3 regions of the Lysobacter sp. Soil_C_15 genome follow, and region 1 is predicted to be linked to each of the others. Evidence: riboswitches for the same ligand, from Rfam matches in the RefSeq annotation. Region 1 holds a riboswitch; each other region holds the start of a gene.
The links. Region 1 has a riboswitch for cobalamin ahead of AC3A57_RS17575 (TonB-dependent receptor). Riboswitches for the same ligand answer to the same signal wherever they lie in the genome.

Region 1 (4,557 bases):
GCGCACGCAAAGTCAATCGACTGCCGACGCGCGGACGCCAGGACAGCTGCGCGTCGGCGACGGTATAGCCGTCGATGCGCGAGCTGTTGGCGTTGTCGTTGTAGCGATGTCCGACCCGGCGCAGGCCCAGCGAGGCGCTCCACGCCTCGACCGGATCGAAGCCCAGCCACAGGTTGAATATCCGCTCCGGGGTGTTCGCCGGAGTCCGGCCGTCGCGCGAGACCAGACCGCCGGCGACGACCTCGCTGAAATCGTCGAACCGCGCGTCCAGCACCGCGGCATTGGCGTCGATCCGCCAGCGCGGCGACAAGGCATAGCCCAGGCCGAGCTCCAGCCCGCGCGAGCTGCGCTGGCCGATCTGCTGGACCCGGTTCGGGTCCGCTTCGTCGCGGCTGAGCAGGTTGCGCTTCTCGATCCGGTACGCGGCCAGCGTCCAGTCGCCGCGGCCGCCGGCGAAACTCTGCTTCAGGCCCAGCTCGACCTGCCGCGCCGGGGTCAGCGACCAGTCCTTCTGCGCCAGCGGCAGGGTCACCAGGCCGGAAATCGGATCGATGCCCTTGCTGGTCTGCGCGTACAGCGAGGTGCGCTGGTCGAGCGCGAACACCGCGCCCAGGCGCCAGGCGGTGAAGTCGAACCGCGCGCCGAAGCCGGTACCGGTCGGCAGCTCCTTGCGCTGCAGCTCGATGCGCTCGCGGCGCAGGCCGCCGACCAGGGTCCAGCGCGGCCACAGCTCGATGCTGTGTTCCAGGTACAGCGCGCGCTGGCGGGTGATGGTGCCGAAACGCGGCTGCGTTCCGGCGAGGTTGACGAAGCCGCCCGGGACGAAATCGAACGCCGGCACCGTGTCGCGGCCGCCGTAGGGACCGTTGTTGCTGTGGGTGAATCGCACCCGAGCGCCTTCCACGCCCAGGTTCAGGCGCTGCGCGCGCCCCCACAGCTCGCCCGCGACGAGCAGGTCGAAACGCTGGCCCCATTGCTCCTGGTCGTGGCCGATTTCGATGAAGTCGCTGCGCACGACCAGGTTCTTGCGCGGATCGAAGGCGTAGCTTTCGGCATTGCGCCAGCGCCGGTCGATCGCCACGCGATAGGTCTCGGCGACCAGTTGGGCGCGGTCGCCGAGGGCGTAGTCCAAGCGCAACCGCGTCAGGCCATCGTCGTAGCGGATATGGCTGTCGGCGACGTCGTAGTTGCGCTCGCGCAGGCGACGGTCGAGACGGCCGTCGGCCAGCGGCGTGCCGAAGTAGCGCGGATCGTGGCGGCGGCCGGCGTCGTACTTCAGCGTCGCGGTCAGGCGCGGGCTCAGGTCCCAGGCCAGGGCGCCGGAGAAGCCGTAGCGTTCGTAGCCGGCGCGGTCGATCTCGCCGTTGCCGCCGGCGCCGGTCAGGTCGGCGCGCCAGCGCACGCGCTCGCCCACGCCCTGTCCCGCGCCGAGGCCGAAGCGGTAGCCGTCCCAGCTCGACACCGCCAGCATCGCCTCGCGCCGCGGCGCGCTTTGCAGGGCGCGCGGCACGTAGTGCACCACGCCGCCGACGCTGCTGTCGCCGAACAGCACCGAGGCCGGGCCGCGCAACACTTCGATCCGATCGAGCTGCCAGGTGTCGCCGGGAAAGCTCAGCGTGCCGGAGGCGACGAACACCCGAGTGCCGTCGTAGACCTGCGCCACCGAACCGTGGCCGGAGAAGCCGCGCAGGCTCAACGAAGAATTTCCGTTGCCGGGCGCGCCCATCGGCACCACCCCGGCGGCGCGCGCCAGCGCGCGTTGCGGGGTATCGTCGCCGCGCTCGCGCAATGTTTCGCCGTCGAGAATCTCGACCGCGGCCGGCAACTCGCGCAGGCTCAAGCCGAGCCGGCTGCCGGCCTCGGCGACGCGCTCCAGCGGCGACTGCGCGCGCACCTGCACCGCGTCGAGGGTGGTGGATTCGTCGGCGCAGGCGGCCTTCGCGAACGCCAGACCGGCCAGGGCCAGGCCGAGGCGGCGCAACGCGGGAGCATGGCGGCTGAAGCGGCGGGTACCGCGGCGGGAAGTTCGGACGGACAAGCGGGCGGTCTCCGGTGCTGGCGCACGGGATGCCTGCAGATCCGGAGCGGCCGGCGCCGGCGCGCCGCTGTGCCGCGACGCGTCCACGCACGAACCCGGCCCGCGCGCGTACGCAGCGGCCGGGGCCGGACGCGTACGCAGCGGCCGGGGCCGGACGCGACGCGATCGGGATTCGACTCCAGTCCCGCGCCCGCACCCCGGAGCGCATGTTCGACTGATCGCCGCAGGGTCGGTCTTCTGGCTCGCCTTCGACCTCCTCCGCCGGCCTTCCCGGTCGCGACGACCAGTGGCATGTGGGCGGATTCGTCAGGCTTACAGCAGCGGGGGCTGCGCCGGAATGGCCGGGCCGCATCGCGGCGCCGGCGTCACCGGACTTCCCTTCGGCCTTGCGGCCGATGCCGCGCGATGGCTTGCGCGGCGAACCCTGTGGACGGCGCGAGCTTAGGCGAGCGCTCAAGGCGCCGCAACTGCACAGCGCAGTATGGCGCGAAGCTCGCGCCGCGCGGCCGACGCGGCGCGTCACAGCGCGCGCCAGGCCCATGCGCCGAACGCGATCGCCGCCAGCCACAGCAACACGCCGCGCCCGACCAGGCGCTGCGCGCGTTCGACCGAGCCCGCATCCGGCGGCTCGCCTTCGCCCAGCGATGGCCGCGCTTCCCACACGCCGTGATACGGCGCGGCGCCGCCCAGGCGCACACGCAGGGCGCCGGCACCTGCGGCCATCACCGGGCCGGCGTTGGGGCTGTCCCAGTGCGGCGCCTGCGTGCGCCAGCAGCGCCACGCCGCGGCGGTGTCGCCGAGCGCGGCATAGGTGATCGCGGTCAACCGCGCCGGCAGCCAATTCAGCGCGTCGTCGATGCGCGCCGCGGCCCAGCCGAAGCGTTCGTAGCGCGGGGTGCGATAGCCCCACATCGCATCCAGGGTATTGGCCAGGCGATAGCCGACCGCGCCGGCCGGGCCGAGCAAGACGAACCAGAACAGCGCGCCGAACACCGCGTCGTTGCCGTTTTCCAGCACCGACTCGGTCGCCGCCGCGGCCACGCGCTCGGCATCCAGCGCGGCGGTGTCGCGGCTGACGATGCGCGACACCGCGGTCCGCGCCGCCTCCAGGTCGCCGTCGCGCAGGGCGCAGGCCACCGGTATCGCGTGTTCGTCGAGGCTGCGCAAGCCGATGCACAGATACAGCGCGACCGCGCCGAACAGCACCTGGGCCCAGGCCGACCACGCGGCCAGCGCCAGTTGCACGTAAGCCGTCGCCGCGACGATGGGAACCACCGCCAGCGCCCAGGCCAGCACGCCGCGCAGGCGCCCGTCGGCGTGCGCCTGGGTTTCGATCGCCCGCGCCAGCCGGCCGAAACCGACCAGCGGATGCGCGCGTCGCGGTTCGCCGAGCGCGGCGTCGAGCATCACCCCGGCGAACAGGGTCAGCACCAGCAACGCGGCGCTCATGACGGCAGGCTCATGGCAGGGCATTCATGGCAAGAACAGACGCACCGCCGCGTCGGGATTGGAAGGGAAATAGAAGTGCACGAAGCTGGCGTTGAGCCGGCGGTCGCGGTACAGCGCCTCGCGGCTGGGGCCGCCGTTGGGGTTGTGCGAATGCGCGATCGGCGCGGCGGCGATTTCGGCGCGCGCGTAATGGAAGGTGTGGCCGCGCAGTTCGCCCTCGGGCAGCGCGACCGACTGCAGCCCCAGTGCGGCCAGCTTCGGCTGCAACGCCGCGTGGCCCGGCAGCAGGCCGGCCATCTCGCCCTGGGCGCCGTCGCGGTCGCTGAGCCGGTCCAGCGCGTACAGCAGGCCGCCGCATTCGGCCAGGATCGGCGTGCCGGCGTCGCGGCGCGCGCGCAGCTCCGCGCCCAGGTCGGTGCGCGCCGACAAAGCCGGCAAATGCAGCTCCGGGTACCCGCCCGGCAGCCACACCGCGTCGCAGGACGGCAGCGCATCGCCCGCCAGCGGCGAAAAGAACGCCAGTTCGGCGCCGGCTTCGCGCAGCAGGTCGAGGTTGGCCGGATACAGGAAGCAGAACGCGGCATCGCGGGCGATCGCGATGGTCTTGCCGCGCAGCGCCGGCGGCACCGGCGGCGGCGCGCTCGCGGCGAACTCGACCGGCGGCGGCAGCTCGGCGTCGGCGTGTCGGCCCCAGGCATCGGCGAGCGCGTCCAGGCGCGCATCCAGATCGCCGAGTTCGCCCGCGGCCACCAGGCCCAGGTGCCGTTCCGGCAAGGCCATCGCCGGATCGCGCGGCAAGGCGCCGAGCCAGCGCAGCGACTCCGGCAGGCTCTCGCGCAACAGCCGCGCGTGATACTCGCTGCCGATCCGGTTGGCGGCGACGCCGTACACGCGCACGTCGTCGCGGTAACGCGCCAGGCCGGCGGCGAGCGCACCGAAGGTCTGCGCCATCGACGAGCCGTCGATCGCCGCCAGCACCGGCACGCCGAGCGCGACCGCCAGGTCGGCGCTGGACGGCTTGCCGTCGAACAAGCCCATCACCCCTTCGATCAGGATCAGATCGGCCTCGC
Region 2 (4,557 bases), on a different contig from region 1:
CGGAAGGGCTCGCGCATAATCCCCGCTTCGCCACGGAGCCCGCCATGTCCGCCGCCATCCCGTCCGCCGCCCCGCGCCTGCTGGCTTTCGCCGGCAGCCTGCGCCAGGGATCCTTCAACCGCCGCCTGATCCCGGTCCTGGCCGAAGGCGCGCGCGCCGCCGGCGCGCAGGTGACCCTGATCGAGCTGCGCGACTATGCGCTGCCGGTGTACGACGGCGACATCGAGGCCGAGGGCATGCCCGACAACGCGCGCCGGCTGCAGGCGCTGATGGCCGAGCACGACGGCCTGCTGATCAGCACCCCGGAATACAACGGTTCGATGCCGGCGCTGGTCAAGAACACCCTGGACTGGATCTCGCGGCCGCTGCCGGACGGCGCCTCCGGCACCAGCCTGTTCGCCGACAAGGTCGCCGGCATCGTCTCGGCCTCGCCGGGCCCGCTCGGCGGGCTGCGCTCGCTGCTGGTGCTGCGCGACGCGCTGGCCAAGCTCGGCCTGCTGGTGGTGCCGCAGCAGGTCGCGGTCGGCCAGGCCGGCGACAAGCTCGCCGATTACGGCCAACTGAGCGACCAACGCCAGCGCGAGGCCGTGCAGCGGGTCGGCGCGGCGGTGGTGCGGCATATCAAGGTCGTGCGGGAGGGCTGAGCATGAAAGGGCAGCAACGCGAATTGAACCTGCGCTTCCTGGCCCAGCCGACCGACGTCAACTACGGCGGCAAGGTCCACGGCGGCATGGTCATGAAGTGGATCGACCAGGCCGGTTACGCGGCCGCGGTCGGCTGGAGCGGCAAGTACAGCGTCACCGTCGCGGTCGGCGGGATCCGCTTCGTCGCTCCGATCCGGATCAGCGACCTGGTCACCGTGCACACCAAGCTGATCCACACCGGCACCAGCAGCATGCATTTCGCGGTCGACGTGAAGGCGCGCGACCCGGGCCTGGACGACGGCGTGGCCGAAGAGCGCCTGTGCACCCACTGCGTGATCGTGTTCGTGGCGATGGACGCCGACGGCAAGCCGACCCCGGTGCCGACGTGGACCCCGCTGACCGAGGACGACAAGCGCCTGGCCGAGTACGCGCTGAAGATCATGGAACTCAGCAAGGGCATCGAGGCGACGGTCGAGCGTTACGTGCACGAGGGCTGATCGGGAAGCGGCGTTCGCCGTGGACCGGCGCTAAAGCAAATCCCCCTGGCCCGTCCGGCCAGCAGGCACAGCCTGCTGGCGTTCGATCGTGCGCGAACCTGGCGGTTCGCAAGCGCACGCTCTCACCCTTTTCCAAAGGGGGAGCTGCAAAAGCATTCCACCGAGCCACCGAGCCACCGAGCCACCGAGCCACCGAGAACCGAGAACCGAGCGCGTCATCGATCGCCCCCTTTGAAAAAGGGGGCCAGCGCCCGGCGCAAGCGGGTTGCTGAGCGATGTCCGCAGCGCGGGGGGATTTGCTTTCAGCGTCCGCCACGATCTCCGTCGGCCCGACACACCGACCGCCTCCATACCCCCGCGTCCGCCCCGCGCCGGCGCGCTGTGCTAGATTGCGCGCGCTTTGCATCTGGTGCCGCCTCGCCCTCCCGGCGACGCGGTTAAACGGGAAGCCGGTGCGTCCGCGATGCCGCGGACCAGTCCGGCGCTGCCCCTGCAACGGTAGGCGGGTTAAAGCATCGGCACGTCGGCGACGGCCGCGGGGGCGCGATCCAGCGCCGGTTCCGCGCGCCCGCCGCAGCCACTGGAGCGTCCGCTCCGGGAAGGCGCCGATGCGCCGGGTTCGTCCCGGCCCCCGCAAGCCCGGAGACCGGCCGGTGCGTATGCGGTGGACGTCGCGGAGGGCGGCGTCGCGCGCCCGTGCACCGGGTCCGTGGCCTGCCTCCGCGGTTTCGTTCGCCTCCTTCACCAGCTCCGCACAGGGCGTGCGGCGAGCGAGGCCGTCGATGCGTGTTGCGCGTGGTTTTGTCGGGCGTGGGTTCCGTGAGCGTGGGTTTGGTGGGCACGGATTCGAAGGACTGTGGCGCGCCTTGGGTGCGGCGGCCTTGTTGCTGTTCGCCGCCGCCGCGCCGGCCAAGACCGTGCTCGGCGTGGTCTCCGAGCGCGCCGCGCCGGAAGCGGCCGAGGCCGCGCGCGAACTGCTGGCGACCCGCCCCGACGACCGCATCGTGCTGCGCACGCCGCAACAGCTCGAAGCGCTCGACCGCGAGCAACTGCGCGCGCTGGTCGGCGCCAGCGACGCCGTCGTCGCGGTGGCGTTGTTCGGCGAGCAAGGCGTGCGCCTGCGCGAAGCGGCGGCCTGGCTGCGCCAGCGCGGCCGCGGCCCGCAGCGCCTGTACGCTTTCCATGGCGAGGCCGGCCTGACCCAGGCCAGCCATCGCGAGCGCCACGGCCTGGGCGCGTTCAGCGCCGCCGAACTGATCCGCGTCAGCGCCGAAACGCCGCCCGCCGAACTGGTCCAGCGCGCCCGCGCCGACGCCTTCGCCGGCGAATGGCTGGACCTGCGCGCGCTGTGGCGCGAGGGCGGCAGCCGCAATCTGCAGCGCAGCTATGCCTTCCTGCTCGACGGCGGCGCGGTGCCGGCGGCGCAGCCGCAGCCGGATCTGGTGCTGCGCCAGAACGGCGCGGTGGTCGCCGCGCCGGCCGCCGATACCCGGCCGCTGCTGGCGGTGCTGGACCTCAACAACGCCGACGTCGCCACCGGCGACGCGCTGTGCGCGCAGGCGCAGGCGCAGGGCCTGGCCTGCCTGGGCCTGTACGCGCGCTGGGGCGAGGCCTCGCTGCAGGCGGTGCAGAACCTGCGCGCGATGCTCGGCGCGCAGCCGCTGGCCGGGCTGGTGGTGCTGCAGGACTTCGTGGTCGGCGCCGCCGAAGGCCGCGATGCGGCGACCCGCGCGATCGCCGCGCTCGACGTGCCGGTGTTCAAGGCGATCCGTCTGCTCGACCGCAGCGAAGCGCAATGGCGCTTGTCCGGCGACGGCCTGCCGGCTTCCAGCGTGCAGTACCGGGTGGCGATGTCGGAGCTGCAGGGCAGCAGCCAGCCGATGGTGCTGGCCGCGGCCGGCGCGCCGCGCATCGACCCCCTGACCGGAGTGCGCCTGCAACGGCCCGAACCGCTCGGCGGCGAGATCCGCGCCCTGGTCGAGCGCGCCCAGCGCTGGCGCGCGCTGCGCGCCAAGCCGGCGAGCGAACGGCGCATCGCCCTGATCTACTACAACCACCCGCCGGGCCGGCAGAACATCGGCGCCGACAATCTCGACGTGCCGGCCTCGCTGCACGGCATGCTGCGGGCGATGCGCGCCGGCGGCTATCGCGTCGACGACTTGCCGGCCACGCCGGAGGCCCTGCTCGACCGGATGATGCAGACCGGCGTCAACACGCCCGAGGACGGCGGCGAACTGGCGGCGATGGCGAGCCAGACGACCACGCTGTCGGGCGAGGATTACCGGCGCTGGTTCGCGACCCTGCCGATAGCGGTGCAGGGCGAGGTCAGCGACGGCCCGCTGGCGCGCCTGCAGGCCCAGGTCGCGCTGGCGCGCGCCGGGCACGAGACCGAGCTCGGCGAGCGCCGGGTGCGCGACGCCGAGCGCGAACTGCTGCATCTGCTCGAAGGCATCGACCACCCCGCGCGCGACGCGGCGCTGAGCGAGTTCCGCAGCCTGATCCAGGCGCATCTGCGCTGCCTCCAGGCCGAGGGCGCGGCCGCCGACGCGCCCTGCGCCGAAGCCGAGGCTTCGCAGCGCCGGCTGCTGGCGCTGCAGGTGCCGGGCCTGCGCGGCTGGGGCCGCGCGCCGGGCAAGGTGATGGTGCACGACGACACCGTGGTGCTGCCGGGCCTGCGCCTGGGCAACGTGTTCCTCGGCCCGCAGCCGCCGCGCGGTTGGGAAGTCGACGAGGAACTGCTGCACGCCAACACCCAGATTCCGCCGCCGCACCAGTACCTGGCCTACTACCACTGGCTGCGCGACGTGTTCCGCGCCGATGCGATCGTCCACATCGGCCGCCATTCGACCTACGAATTCCTGCCCGGCAAGGCGGTCGGGCTGGCCGAAGACGATTACTCGCGGCTGATCGCCGGCGACGTGCCGGGGATCTATCCCTACATCGTCGACGGCGTCGGCGAAGGCACCCAGGCCAAGCGCCGCGGCCTGGCGGTGATGGTCGACCACCTGACCCCGCCGCTGGCGGCGACGCCGCTGTACGACCGCCTGCTGACCCTGCGCCAGTTGGTCGAAAGTTTCGAGAGCAGCAGCAGCGAACCGCTGCGCGCCCAGGCCGCGAGCGAGATGCGCGCCCAGGTCGAGGCGCTGCAACTGCGCGCCGAACTGGAAGCGAGCATGGCCGACGTGCTCAAGGTGCGCGGGATCGGCTTCGAGCAGGCCGACGACGACCTGCTCGCGCACGAGATCGGCCATTACCTGACCAAGCTGCAGGAAAAATTCATGCCGCACGGTCTGCACGTGTTCGGCCAGGCCTGGGATGCGGGCCAGCTCGACACCATGCTCGACTCGATGCGCGGCCTCGGCGAGCGCGACGCGCTGCGCGGCAAGCTGCTGCAATCGCCGCCGGCGGAAATGGCC
Region 3 (4,557 bases), on a different contig from region 1:
GCCACGTCGCCGTACAGCACCGGCGGTTTGACGCAGCGCGAGCCGTAGCTCTGCACCCAGCCGTGGGCGGTGAAGGCGAAGCCGTCGAGCCGCTCGCCGAAGTACTCGACCATGTCGTTGCGCTCGAACTCGCCATGCACCAGCAGGTCCAGGCCCAGCGCTTCCTGTTCCTTCAGGCAGTCGCGGGTTTCCTGCTCCAGGAAGCGGCGATAGCCGGCGTCGTCCAGGCGCCCGGCCTTGTGTTCGGCGCGCGCGCGCCGCACCTGTGCGGTCTGCGGGAACGAGCCGATGGTGGTGGTCGGGAACGGCGGCAGCCCGAGGCGCTTTTGCTGCAAGGCGATCCGGCGCGGATACGGCGAGGCGCGCCGGCTCATTTCCGGACGCACGTCGGCCAGGCGCCGGCGCACCTGCGGATTGCGCAGCAGCGGCGAGGCCAGGCGCGCGGCGCGCGCGCTGGCGGCCGCGGCCAGCTCGCGCGCCGCGCCCTCGTCGCCGGCCAGGGCGTCGGCGAGCAGGCGCAGCTCTTCGATCTTCTGCCTGGCATAGGCCATCCACTGCCGCAGCGGTCCGGGCAGCTTGCGTTCCAGTTCCAGATCGGTCGGCACGTGCAGCAGCGAACACGACGGCGCCAGCCACTGCGCGCGCGCGCCGGCGCGGCGGGCCAGGCTCAACGCGGCGTCGAGATCGGCGCGCCAGATGTTGCGGCCGTCGACCACGCCCAGGCTCAGCGCGCGCTCGGCCGGCAGCAGGGCGAGCAGGCTTTCCAGTTGCTGCGGCGCGCGCACCAGGTCCAGGTGCAGGCCCTGCACCGGCAACTGCGCCGCCAGCGCGGCGTTGTCGCCGAGCCCGCCGAAGTAGGTGGTCAGCAGGCGCTGCGGCGCGTCGGCCTCGGCCAGCGCGGCGTAGGCGCGGCGGTAGGCGGCGCGGTCGGCGTCGTCGAGGTCGAGCACCAGCGCCGGCTCGTCGATCTGCACCCATTGCGCGCCGGCGGCCTTGAGCCGTTCGAGCAACTGCGCATACGCCGGCAACAAGGCATCCAGCAGTTCGCGCGGGTCGCCGCCGTCGCGGCGCTTGCCGAGCTTGAGCCAGGTCACCGGGCCCAGCAGCACCGGCCGCGCCTGCAGCCCCAGGGCCTGGGCCTGGGCCAGTTCGGCCAGCGGCTTGTCGGCGCGCAGGGCGAAGCGTTGGCCGGGCTCGAACTGCGGCACCAGGTAGTGGTAGTTGGTGTCGAACCACTTGGTCATTTCCAGCGCGCGCAGATCGCGCCGGCCGTCCTGCACGCCGCGGGCGAGGGCGAAGTAGCCGGCCAGCGGGTCGTGTTCGTACAGCTCGCGATGGCTGGCCGGAATCGCGTCGAACAGCACCGACGTGTCGAGCGCCTGGTCGTAGAGGGAGAAGTCGTTGCACGGCACGCTGTCGGCGCCGGCGGCGCTGGCCAGGCGCCAGTGGCGCTCGCGCAGCGCGGCGGCGCTGGCGTGCAGGGCGTCGGCCGCGGTCTCGCCTTTCCAGAACGATTCCAGGGCCTGCTTGAGCTCGCGCCGCGCGCCGATGCGCGGGAAGCCGAGATGGGTAACGCTGATCATGATGAGTACCTGCGATGCGTGGGCATGACGCAGGGCAACGAAGGAGACCACGGCGGCGCCGACCCGGCGTTGCGCGCCCGGTTGCGGTCTGCCCTGGTGTCGACCTTCGCCCCCGCGGGCGAACCGGATCCGCGCAGCGGCCGGCACCGCGAGGCGCGCGACCGGCGCACGGCCGGAGTCGGACGGAAGGCGAACCTTCCGGTCGCGGCAGGTCTTCGGGCTCGGGACTTGAAGCCGGGAACGAGTGCGGAGAAACGAGGAACGAGTAGTCGCTCGTTCCCGGCCGCTCTTTTCTCGCCTCCGGCGTCTCCTACTCAGGCCGCTTCCCAGGCGATCGCCCAGTGCCAAGGCCCGTTCGTTTCCCATACCGCTGCGGGGCAGCTCCGGATTCGCACCGGATTCCCTCTGGCCGCCGCCGGCGGACCGGTGGCGGCGTGTCGCATCGCTTTATCTTTATGAAGCGATGTTCACCGTAACGGTGCCAAGTTACGCAGCGCCGCCGACGGAGTCAATCGGCGCGTGCGCGGGACGTGCCGCTTTGCCCGGTCTGCCGGCTGCGCATCGCCGGCGTCGGCGACCGGCGCGCCGGGCGGATTTCGCCGGCTGGCGTTCATGCGCCGGCGACGAAGATGAAGCGCGCAGCACAGGCGGCCGCCGGCGGCGTCGCGAGGCCGTTGAGTCGGATAATGGCTGCGGCTAACGTGGCAGCGTCGCGACGCTGCGCGATGCGGGCCCGGGACGGCCCGCGATCCCGAATTCGATGGGTGGAACATGTTTTACAGATGGTCGCTTGCGCTGGGATTGTGTCTGCTGGGCCTGGCGGGCTGCGGCAAAGACGCCGCGCCGGCTCCGGCCCGCGCCGAGAGCGTGACCCTGGGCAGCCAGAACGATCCGGCGCGGGCGATGCCGGCGACCGCCTCGGCGCCGCCGAGCGACGCCGAGGTCCTGCGCGGCACCTATTGGCCGCCGGCCAAGCTCGACAACGGCACGGCGCGGATCAGCTGCGGCTACGACTACCTGGCCGACGGCGACGGCGAGCCGCTGAGCGGACTGGATTTCTTCAGCCTGGTCGACGCCTTGGCGCCGTGCCAGTCGGCCGGGGTGGTGCGGGTGCGCTACGAAGGCAAGATCGGCGCCGGCTTCACCGCCCTGGTGCAGCGGGTCGCGGCGATGGCCGCGCGGATGGAGATCCCGGCCCGGATCCTCGACATCGACTCCAGCGGCGGCCACGTCGAAGAGGCGATCCGCGCCGGCGATTCGATCGCCGAGTCGGGCTGGTCGATCTGGGTGCGCGAGGGCGCGGTCTGCCACAGCGCCTGCGTGCTGGTGCTGGCCGCCGGCGACACCCGCTCGGCCGAGGGCAAGGTCGGCATCCACCGGCTGATGCGCGATCGTTCGACCGCGACCTCGCGCGCCGAACTCAGCCGCGAGCTGCGCGCGATCAACCGCGAAGTGCGCGACTACCTGGAGCGCAACGGCGTCGCCACCGCGGTCGCCGACCTGATGATGACCGTCGCCAACCGCGACCTGCGCATCCTGACGCCCGACGAACTGACCCTGTACGGCCTGGACGGCAGCAACGCGGCCCAGGACGACCTCGACCGGATCCGCCTGACCCGCAAGTGCGGCGAGGATTTCGTGCGCCGGCGCGAGCAGGTGCGGCGCGAGGTCGACGCGCAATGCATGGCCTCCGGCAAGCACTTCGGCGCGCTGCCGGACTGCGCGCGCGAAGTGCAGTCGCGCCACGGCTTCCCCGACCGCAGCTGCCCGCACGACAGCCCGGCCGATCTGTACCTGCACGAGCCGGCGCTGCCGCCTCTGGCGGCGGCGGTGGCGGACGACGAGCCGACCGCGGGCGGGCCGGCCAAGCTCAGCGCGCGCAAGGCCGGCGGCAAGCGCCGCGAATAGGGCGCCGGCCGCGGCCGGGCGGATCACCAGCCGCGCTGGATCGGCCGCGCGCCCAGCATGGCCTGGCGGATGCCGGGCATGGCGAGGAAGTCGTGCGGGAAACCCAGGCGCACCGCGCTGGCCTCGTCCAGGCGCTGCAACTGCGCCGGCTCGAACACGACCTCGAGCGCCTCCAGATTCTCCAGCAACTGCGCCGGAGTGCGCGCGCCGATCACCGGCACGATCGGTCGCGGGCCCTGCAGCAACCAGGCCAGCGCGACCTGCGCCGGGGTGCGCTGCATGTCCTGGGCGACGGCTTTGACCACCTCGGCGATGTCCAGCGCGCGCTCGGTCAGCGCGCCGTTGCCGATCGCCACCGCATGCCGGCCGTGGGCGCCGGCCGGATCGAGGTCGGCGCGGCTGTACTTGCCGCTCAGCACGCCCGAGGCCAACGGCGACCAGGCGGTGACGCCCAGCCCCAGCGCCTGCGCCATCGGCAGCAGTTCGCGCTCGCCGTCGCGCTGGGCCAGGCTGGCTTCGATCTGCAGCGCGATCAGCGGCGACCAGCCGCGCAGCTCGGCCAGAGTCTGCATGCGCGCGGCCTGCCAGGCCGGCAGATCGGAGACGCCCGCGTAGAGCACCTTGCCGGCGCGGACCAGGTCGTCGAAGCCGCGCATCACCTCCTCGGCCGGGGTGGTGTCGTCCCAGGCGTGCAGGTACAGCAGGTCGATGTAGTCGCTGCCGAGCCGGCGCAGGCTGGCCTCGACCGACCGCTGCAGGTTCTTGCGGTGGTTGCCGCCGGCGTTGGGGTCGGCCGGATCCATGCTCAGCGAGTACTTGGTCGCGATCACCAGCGCGTCGCGACGGCCGCGGGCGAACTCGCCGAGCAGGCGCTCGGAGCTGCCGCCGGTGTAGAAGTTGGCGCTGTCGAAGAAGTTGCCGCCGCGCTCGAGGTAGAGATCGAACACTTGCCGCGCTTGTTCGCGGTCGCTGCCCCAGCCCCAGTCGTCGCCGAAGGTCATCGTGCCCAGGCTGACCGGGCTGACGCGCAGGCCGGAGCGGCCGAGGGTGCGGTAATGGTCCAGAC

Region 2: it holds a riboswitch for cobalamin, as region 1 does, so the genes downstream of both, AC3A57_RS11575 (cobaltochelatase subunit CobN) here and AC3A57_RS17575 (TonB-dependent receptor) in region 1, are expected to answer to the same signal.
Region 3: it holds a riboswitch for cobalamin, as region 1 does, so the genes downstream of both, metE (5-methyltetrahydropteroyltriglutamate--homocysteine S-methyltransferase) here and AC3A57_RS17575 (TonB-dependent receptor) in region 1, are expected to answer to the same signal.

Annotation. Positions count from the first base shown of each region.
Region 1 is NZ_JBDGIR010000008.1:11,408-15,964, forward strand. It holds gene AC3A57_RS17575 (TonB-dependent receptor) at 1-2,038, opposite strand, end outside; cobalamin riboswitch at 2,270-2,417, opposite strand; gene cbiB (adenosylcobinamide-phosphate synthase CbiB) at 2,558-3,475, opposite strand; gene AC3A57_RS17585 (cobyrinic acid a,c-diamide synthase CobB) at 3,512-4,557, opposite strand, start outside.
Region 2 is NZ_JBDGIR010000004.1:259,532-264,088, reverse strand. It holds gene AC3A57_RS11585 (NADPH-dependent FMN reductase) at 45-644, shown strand; gene AC3A57_RS11580 (acyl-CoA thioesterase) at 647-1,141, shown strand; cobalamin riboswitch at 1,531-1,810, shown strand; gene AC3A57_RS11575 (cobaltochelatase subunit CobN) at 2,008-4,557, shown strand, end outside.
Region 3 is NZ_JBDGIR010000011.1:50,292-54,848, reverse strand. It holds gene metE (5-methyltetrahydropteroyltriglutamate--homocysteine S-methyltransferase) at 1-1,583, opposite strand, end outside; cobalamin riboswitch at 1,773-2,026, opposite strand; gene AC3A57_RS20515 (COG3904 family protein) at 2,355-3,491, shown strand; gene AC3A57_RS20510 (aldo/keto reductase) at 3,515-4,557, opposite strand, start outside.